Regions from separate parts of the Actinoplanes sp. NPDC024001 genome, predicted to be linked through region 2. Evidence: predicted binding sites of a transcription regulator. Region 2 holds the regulator's gene; the other holds the start of a gene.
The links. The regulator HrcA, encoded in region 2, represses chaperone genes, less so after heat shock. The targets are predictions, from matches to a motif close to GGTTNGCACNCTCNNNNNGAGNGTGCNAACC.
Positions count from the first base shown of each region.

Region 1: a site for HrcA is predicted at 1,811-1,841, ahead of groL (chaperonin GroEL). Genes of this name have one in related genera too.

Region 1 is NZ_JBEZZB010000021.1:50,262-54,673, reverse strand. It holds gene AB0F81_RS11095 (hypothetical protein) at 38-475, opposite strand; gene AB0F81_RS11090 (GNAT family N-acetyltransferase) at 475-978, opposite strand; gene AB0F81_RS11085 (hypothetical protein) at 1,061-1,732, shown strand; gene groL (chaperonin GroEL) at 2,033-3,655, shown strand; gene AB0F81_RS11075 (Ig-like domain-containing protein) at 3,712-4,412, opposite strand, start outside.
Region 2 is NZ_JBEZZB010000045.1:55,106-59,517, forward strand. It holds gene AB0F81_RS19555 (16S rRNA (uracil(1498)-N(3))-methyltransferase) at 1-564, opposite strand, end outside; gene dnaJ (molecular chaperone DnaJ) at 1,010-2,146, opposite strand; gene hrcA (heat-inducible transcriptional repressor HrcA) at 2,181-3,203, opposite strand; gene AB0F81_RS19570 (DUF4870 domain-containing protein) at 3,312-3,659, shown strand; gene hemW (radical SAM family heme chaperone HemW) at 3,684-4,412, opposite strand, start outside.

The DNA.
Region 1 (4,412 bases), on a different contig from region 2:
GCGGAGGCACTGTGCGTCCGTCCTCCCGACCAAATTCCTACCGCCGCTTCAGGCGGGCAATCCATGGCCTCAGCGGCAGATCCTCGGGATAGCCGCCGTCCTTCAGGCCGGCGTGCCGCTCGAAGAAGTTGCGCACGCCGTAAGACCTGGTCAGCGAGATCGACCAGCCGCAGGCGAGCCAGTACGCGGGCCAGAAGAGCGGGCCCAGCACGGCGTACTGATTGGCGTGGCGGCTCTCGTGGGCCAGCAGGGCGGCCCGCTCCTCGGCCAGCAGCCACTCCGCGGTGCGCCGGGTGAGGATCACCGACCCGACCGTGAAGCACGAGTTCGGCGGCACCCGCAGCCGGTAACCCTCGGCGATCAGGATGCCGTCCCGGCCGCGCCGCACCCGCGCCCCGCTCAGCAGTGCGAGCAGCAGCCCCGCGCCGGTGGTCCCGTTGATCGCGGTCAGCACGGAGCGGGTGCGGTGGCGCATCAGATCCGCCGTCTCATCTGCAGCTCGGCGAGCGCCGGCACGGTCGGGTGCGGCAGCCGGACGCCGGTGTCGGCGAAGCCGAGCTTCTCGTATGCCCGGACGGCCCGGTCGTTGCCGACCACCACCTCCAGCATCAGCTCGTGCCGCCCGGCCGCGGCCGACCAGTCGGCGACCGCGTCGACCAGCTGGGCCAGCACCTTGCCACCCCGGTACGCCGGTGTCAGGTACACCGCGAAGACGACCGTGCAGGCCGGCTCGTCGGGCAGGACGGTGCCGCCGGCGTGACCGATCAGCGGCCCGCCCGGGTCGGCGATGAACTGCGCCGTGTCCGGCCCGGTGGCCGACTGCCGGATGCGTTGCCGGTAGCTCTCGTGGGGCCGGGCCGCCGCCTGAGCCAGAGTCTCCAGGAAGGCGAGAGGGCTGTCCGCGAGCATCTCGAGGCGTAGCGCGCGCATCCGCCCGGCGTCCTCCGGGGTGACCCGGCGTACGTCCCAGTTGTCCATGCGTAATCCCTACCGCCGCCGCACCCGGTCGGCAACCGGGTTGTCGCGAAGCCGTGCGGCGGGCCTACGGCATGATTCGACCATGACTGATGCGGTCCACGGGCTTTCCGGTGTCCGGCTGCTGCGGACGCGACCGTGGGCGCTCACCGCGACGGTTCTGCTGTCCGTGGCGCTGTCGATGGCATACAACTGGGCGTGGCTGCACGTGCTCCCGGGTGCCTCACCGTTCGGCATGCTGGGCCTGCGGCTGGCGCTCGCATCCCTCAACGTGCTCCTGATGGTCGTGCCCCTGGTCGTGGTCGCCGCGTTGTCGGGGCGGCGGGTGACCGTGGGCCGGGCGTTGGTGGTGTGGGTTGCCGCCGCGCTGCTCAGGCTCGCCAGCAACGTGGTGTTCGAAGGCATCTCGGTGGCCGCTTCGCGCGGCGGGTACGAGTCCCTGACGCAGCTCGACTACCTCGCCGACGGTCTCGCGATCATCGTTCTGGTGAGTCTCGGTGTGCTGGCCCGGCGGCTGCTGCCGCTGCCCGTTCGTCCGGTGATCGGTGGCCGCGACGCGCTGGTGCTCATCGTGGCTTCGTTCGCCGTGCTGCTGGTGCCGCTGCCGCAGATCCACGACGAGGTGCGTCTGTGGGTGAGCGGGGCGCTGTGGGGCTTGCTCGTCGCCGGCTGGTCGGTTGCGGCGCTCGTCACCTCGGATCCGAGGACGTCCGAACCGGCCGGTGCCCCCGCTGACCTGGGCTTTCAAGATCGTTAGGGGAAATCGGGGTCGCCCGGCGGGTTTCGCGGGAAGATGGGGTTTCTTGCACTCGCCACCGGGGAGTGCTAAACAAGTGATTGGCACTCGCGCCTGCTGAGTGCCAACAGGTCGGGACGGTGGGGTTCCGGTCACGGCGCTGCCATCAGTGCCGGGGCACGGAGCCGGTCGTCGCGGGCTATCCGGCTCGGCCTGAGGACGTCACATCGCCAGGTGGTGACGTCCACAGACGTTCCTCAACGTGCGGAGAGCGGGGCCGAAGAGGCCCGGCACCGCGGATGTCCGGGAGGACAACGCCGTATGGCCAAGATCATCGCATTCGACGAGGAGGCTCGTCGGGGCCTCGAGCGGGGCATGAACCAGCTCGCCGACGCGGTCAAGGTGACCCTCGGCCCCAAGGGCCGCAACGTGGTTCTCGAGAAGAAGTGGGGCGCCCCCACGATCACCAACGATGGTGTATCCATCGCCAAGGAGATCGAGCTCGAGGACTCGTACGAGAAGATCGGCGCTGAGCTGGTCAAGGAGGTCGCCAAGAAGACCGACGACGTCGCCGGTGACGGCACGACGACGGCGACCGTTCTCGCTCAGGCCCTGGTCCGTGAGGGCCTGCGCAACGTCGCCGCGGGCGCGAACCCGATGGCCCTGAAGCGGGGCATCGAGGCTGCGGTTGCGAGCGTCTCCGAGGGCCTCTCGCAGCTCGCCAAGGACGTGGAGACCAAGGAGCAGATCGCCTCCACCGCCTCCATCTCCGCCGGTGACTCCACGGTTGGCGAGATCATCGCCGAGGCCATGGACAAGGTCGGCAAGGAAGGCGTCATCACCGTCGAGGAGAGCAACACCTTCGGCCTCGAGCTCGAGCTCACCGAGGGTATGCGCTTCGACAAGGGCTACATCTCGGCGTACTTCATGACCGACGCCGAGCGCATGGAAGCCGTCTTCGACGACCCCTACATCCTGATCGCGAACAGCAAGATCTCCGCGGTCAAGGACCTGCTGCCGGTCCTCGAGAAGGTCATGCAGTCGGGCAAGCCGCTGATCATCATCGCCGAGGACGTCGAGGGCGAGGCCCTGGCGACCCTGGTGGTGAACAAGGTCCGTGGCACCTTCAAGTCCGTCGCCGTCAAGGCCCCGGGCTTCGGTGACCGCCGCAAGGCCATGCTGGAGGACATCGCCATCCTGACCGGTGGCGCCGTCATCAGCGAAGAGGTCGGCCTCAAGCTGGACGCCGCTGACCTGTCCCTGCTGGGCCAGGCCCGCAAGGTCGTCATCACCAAGGACGAGACCACCATCGTCGACGGTGCCGGCAACGCCGAGCAGATCCAGGGCCGGGTCAACCAGATCCGCGCCGAGATCGAGCGCTCGGACTCCGACTACGACCGTGAGAAGCTGCAGGAGCGCCTGGCCAAGCTGGCCGGCGGTGTTGCGGTCATCAAGGTCGGCGCGGCCACCGAGGTCGAGCTCAAGGAGCGCAAGCACCGCATCGAGGACGCCGTTCGCAACGCGAAGGCGGCCGTCGAGGAGGGCATCGTCCCCGGTGGTGGCGTGGCGCTGGTCCAGGCCGGCAAGACCGCGTTCGACAAGCTGGACCTCTCCGGCGACGAGGCCACCGGTGCCAACATCGTCAAGGTCGCGCTCGACGCCCCGCTGCGTCAGATCGCCGTGAACGCCGGCCTCGAGGGCGGCGTCGTGGTGGAGAAGGTGCGCAACCTGGAGTCGGGCCACGGCCTGAACGCCGCGAACGGTGAGTACGTGGACCTGCTGGCCGCGGGCATCATCGACCCGGCCAAGGTGACCCGCTCGGCGCTGCAGAACGCCGCGTCGATCGCCGCGCTGTTCCTCACCACCGAGGCCGTCGTGGCCGACAAGCCCGAGAAGACCCCGGCTCCGGCCGGTGCCCCGGGCGGCGGTGACATGGACTTCTGAGTCCATCAGTAACACCTCGGATCGGGCGGGCCGCTCTCAGCGGCCCGCCCGTTCTGTCATTTCCGGGGCCGTCCGAGCCAGTAGAGGACCGTGCCGGTGACGGTCAGCAGCGCGCCGGCCTGGGCAGCGACCACCAGGCCACCGGTGATGGGCAGCGGCTCGCTCGGGGCCGGACTGGGCGTGGGGGCCGGAGTCTCAGCCGGGGTCGTGACCGGAGCCGACGGCGGCGTGGGCGAAGCGGACGCAGCCGGGGAGTTGGGCGCCGCGGAAGCGGGAGCGGACGACGTGGGTACGGGCGCCGCGGAGGTAGGAGCAGACGTGGGAGCGGACGTGGGCGCCGCAGCGGCCACGGTGATCGTGATGCGTGCCTCGGCCACGCCGCCGAACCCGTCGGTCACCCGGTAGCGGAAGGCGTCCTCGCCGGTCCACCCGGCCTGCGGCGTGTACCGGATCTGCCCGGCCGCGGCCACGCTCGCCGTGCCGTCCCCGGGGCTGAGCAGCACCGCCGAGCCGTGCTCCGGCTGATCCACCGACACCACGGTCAGCGTCTGGCCCGGGTTGACGTCGGCGTCGTTGCCGAGCACGTCGATGTCGACGCCACCGGCGGTGGTCGCGGTGACCTGATCCGGGAGCGCCACCGGCGGCGCGTTCGCCACACTGACCGTGACCTGCCCGGTCGCGAGGTTCCCGTTCGCGTCGCGCAGGACGTAGGTGAACGTGTCCAGCCCCATGTAGCCGAGGTCCGGCGTGTAGGTGA
Region 2 (4,412 bases):
GGATTCCGGGAGCGGCACCGCGGTGAGCCGCTCGGCCGCTTCCTCATGCAGCACGAACGCGGCCGCCGCATCGGCCAGCCGGGTGGCGACCTGCTTCGTCGAGCAGTCCGGGTCGCCGGCCACCGTCGGCACCCAGGCCCGGCGGGCCTGCTTGGCCGCCTCCCGCGCGGTGGCCGCCCACTTGTCGCGCGCCTTGAAACCGCGGTCTCCCCGCCACTGCGCCACCGAACGGGACGCCGCCCACGGCAGGATCTCGTCGACGCCGGTCTCGGTCATCGCCTGCACGGCGAGCTCGCCCCGGTCGCCCTTGGCGATGCCCTGGACCACGACCAGCCGCGGGTCGGGGGCGGGCTCCTCGGCCCAGCTCAGCATCATGATGTCGACGCTGCCCCGGCCGACCGCGGTCACCTCGGCCCGGGCGGTCCCGCCGCGCCCGTCGGCGAGGATCAGCGCCTCACCCACGCGCAGCCGCTGCACGGTGGCGGCGTGATGCCCCTCCGGCCCCTCCAGCGTGTACGAAGATCCGGCGGGCAGGTTCTCGACCAGGAACAGCGGTGCGGACACCCTCGCACGCTACCGGGCGGACGGCGGTCGCAGGCTCTCCGGGCCGCCCCAATTCGGCCACCCTCGCTCCGCCACCCCCTAGAGCCGCCCTCCCGGACCGCCCCACACGCCTCCCAACCTTCGGCCCATCGGCCGCGACGCGCACGGCACGCAGCCCAGCGGCCGCAAGCAGCACGGCACGCAGCTCAGCGGGTCGCGACGGGCGCGGCACGTGGCTCAGCGGGTTGCGACCCGCGCGGCACGTCGTCCGCCTGATCGCCCCATGCCTCTGCGCCGCGGCCCGGACGGGGCGCGACGAAGAGGGGTGAGCGCAACCAGGCACCCACGTCGCCGGGTGTGGGTGGCCGATCAGGAGCCGCCAGGCGACTGGCCGCCCGCGCCCGGCCCTCGGCGGGAGCGACGGCCTGGACCACCCACCCAGCTACGACATCGAGATCTTGATCTTTCAGTGGCCGTTGAAGGCGTCCCGCATGCGGCTGAAGAAGCCGCCCTGCTTGCTCAGCTCGGCCACGTCCTCGCCGCGCGTCTTGGCGAACTCGCGCAGCATGCGCTCCTGGTCGGCGGTGAGCTTGGTCGGCGTCTTGACGTCGAGGTGCACGAAGAGCTCGCCGCGGCCCTGGCCGCGCAGGTGCGGCACGCCCTTGCCGCGGATGCGCAGCGTGCTGGCCGGCTGCGTGCCGGGCTTGACCTCGATGTTCTCCTCGCCGTCGAGGGTCTTGATGGTCATCCGGGTGCCGAGCGCGGCCGCGGTCATCGGCAGGGTGACCCGGCAGTGCAGGTCGTCGCCCTTGCGCGAGTAGACGTCGTGCGGGCGCTCGTGGATCTCCACGTAGAGGTCGCCGGCGGTGCCGCCGCCGGGGCCGACCTCGCCCTGCTGGGCCAGGCGGATGCGCATGCCGTCCTCGACACCGGCCGGGATCTTGACGGTGAGCGACCGGCGGGTGCGGATGCGGCCGTCGCCGGCGCAGGTCGGGCAGTGGCTCGGGATGACCGTGCCGTGACCCTGGCAGTTGGCGCAGGGGCGGGACGAGACGACCTGGCCGAGGAAGGTGCGCTGCACCGACTGGACCTCACCGCGGCCCGCGCAGACCTCGCAGGTGGCCAGGTGGGTGCCGGGCGCGGTGCCGGCGCCGGAACACTGGGTGCACAGGACCGCGGTGTCGACGGTGATCGGCGCCTCGACGCCGAAGGCGGTCTCCACCAGGTCGAGTTCCAGGCGCAGGATGGCGTCGGCGCCGGGCCGGGTGCGCGGGCGCGGGCCCCGCGAGCCGCCGCCGGCCGCGGTGCCGAAGAACGCGTCCATGATGTCCTGGAAACCGACGAACGGGCCGGCGCCGCCGGGGCCGCCCGGTGCGCCGCCGCCGGGCGCGAGCGGGTCACCGCCGAGGTCGACGATCTGCCGCTTCTGGTCGTCGGAGAGGACCTCGTACGCCGCGTTGATCTCTTTGAACTTCTCGTGCGCCTCGGGGTCCGGGTTGATGTCCGGGTGGTACTGCCGAGCCAGTTTGCGGTAGGCGCGCTTGATCTCGTCGTCGGTGGCTTCCCGGCTCACGCCGAGAATTCCGTAGTAGTCCTTGGCCACGGGGTTTGGAGTCCTCAATGTCTGCGCGAATCCGTCAATTCTGTGCCAACAGGTCGCCAACGTAGCGTGCCACTGCACGAACAGTAGCGATGGTGCCCGGGTAATCCATGCGGGTGGGGCCCAAGACACCGAGCCCACCAACGATCGTCGCACCCGGTCCGTAACCGCTGCTCACCACGGACGCCGACCGCAGGTTGTCGATCTCGTTCTCGTCGCCGATCCGGACCCGGGTGGTGCTGGGCTCGAGGTCGCCGATGAGCTTGAGCAGGATGACCTCTTCCTCGAGGGCTTCGAGGACGGGGCGCAGCGTGCCCTGGAAGTCCAGCACACCGCCGCGTGTCAAGTTGGCGGTACCCGCCAGCGCGAGGCGCTCCTCACTGCGCTCGACGAGGGTTTCGAGGAGCACCGACGCGAGACAGGCCATGTCACCGCGGCGCTCCGGGGCGCACTCGTCGACGAGTTTCTGCACCAGGGGCGGGGTGTCGGCGAGTTTCTCACCGGCGAGTTTCTCGTTGACCCGGCGCCGCAGCTCCCACACGTCGTCGGGCGGGAGCGGGCCGGGCATCTCCACCAGGCGCTGCTCGACCCGGCCGGTGTCGGTGATCATCACCAGCATGAGCCGGGTGGTGGAGATCGGCACGAGCTCGAGGTGGCGGACCGACGAGCGGGCCAGGCTCGGATATTGCACGACGGCGACCTGGCGGGTCAGCTGGGCGAGCAGCCGGACGGTGCGGTGCACCACGTCGTCGAGGTCGACCACGCCGACCATGAAGCGCTCGATGGCGCGGCGCTCGGCCGGGCTGAGCGGCTTGATCCGGGTGAGGCGGTCGACGAAGAGCCGGTAACCGGCGTCGGTGGGCACCCGGCCGGCGCTGGTGTGCGGCTGCCGGATGTAGCCCTCCTCCTCCAGCACGGCCATGTCGTTGCGGACGGTGGCCGGGGAGACGCCGAGCTGGTGCCGCTCGACCAGCGCCTTGCTGCCGACCGGCTCCTGGGTCTCGACGTAGTCCTCGACGATCGCCCGAAGCACCTCGAGCTTGCGGTCATCCAGACTCATATGACCCCTCCCCCTGTTGGCACTCCCGCGGATAGAGTGCCAGTCTACGTCGCCCCGGGCGGCAGCGCGATGATCGAAAGGACGATCATCAGCCTTAGCCTGTCCGCCATGAACGAAACGCAGGACCGCAACTGGATCGTGATGACCCATGTCCTGGCAGCACTCGGCGCCTTCGTGAGCAGCGGCACAGCCGGCTGGATCGCTCCGCTGGTCACCTTTCTGGCACGCGGCGACCGGTCGCCGGCGGTGCGCGCCGAGGCCGTGCAGGCGCTGAACTTCCAGATCCTGTGGGCGATCGTCACGCTGGCCGGTTACGCCGCGGTCTGCATCCTGATCGGCTGGCTGGTCGTCGGCGTGGCCTGGCTGATCGCCTGGATCGTCCCGGTCGTCGCCGCCGTCCGGGCCATGAACGGCGAGCCGTTCCGATACCCGATGACGGCGGGCTTCATCAAGTGACGACATTCCGGACGGTGGAGTTCATCAAGTGAGGACATCCCGGATGACCGCGTCGGCCAGCAACCGGCCCCGCAGGGTCAGCACGAGCCGGCCGGCCCGGTAGGCCTCCGGTTCGAGCAGCCCGTCCGCGAACGCCTGCGCGGCGCCCGCCCGGTCGACCCGGTCGAGCGGGATGCCCTCGCGCAGGCGGACCCGGAGCATGACGTCCTCCATGTGCCGGTTCTCGTCGGTCAGCACCTCCCGGCCGTGACCCGGGGATTCGCCGGCGGCCAGGCGTTTCGCGTACGCCGCCGGGTGTTTGACGTTCCACCAGCGCACCCCGCCGACGTGGCTGTGCGCGCCCGGACCCAGGCCCCACCAGTCGGCGCCCGTCCAGTAAAGCTCGTTATGCCGACATTTACCGCCCTTTTTCGCCCAATTGGAAACTTCGTACCAGTCGAAGCCGGCGGCGGTCAGCGCCTCCTCGGCGGCCAGGTAACGGTCGGCGGCGACGTCGTCGGAGGGGTACGGCAGCTCACCCCGCCGCATCCGGGCCGCCATCCGGGTGCCGTCCTCGACGATCAGCGCATAGGCACTGACATGGTCCACTCCCGCCTCGACCACGGCCGCCAGGGATTTGGCGAAGTCGTCCGCGGTCTCCCCCGGCGTCCCGTAGATCAGGTCGAGGTTCACGTGCTCGAAGCCGGCCTCCCGGGCCTCCATCGCCGCCTGCGGGGCCCGGCCCGCGGTGTGCTTGCGGTCCAGGACGCGGAG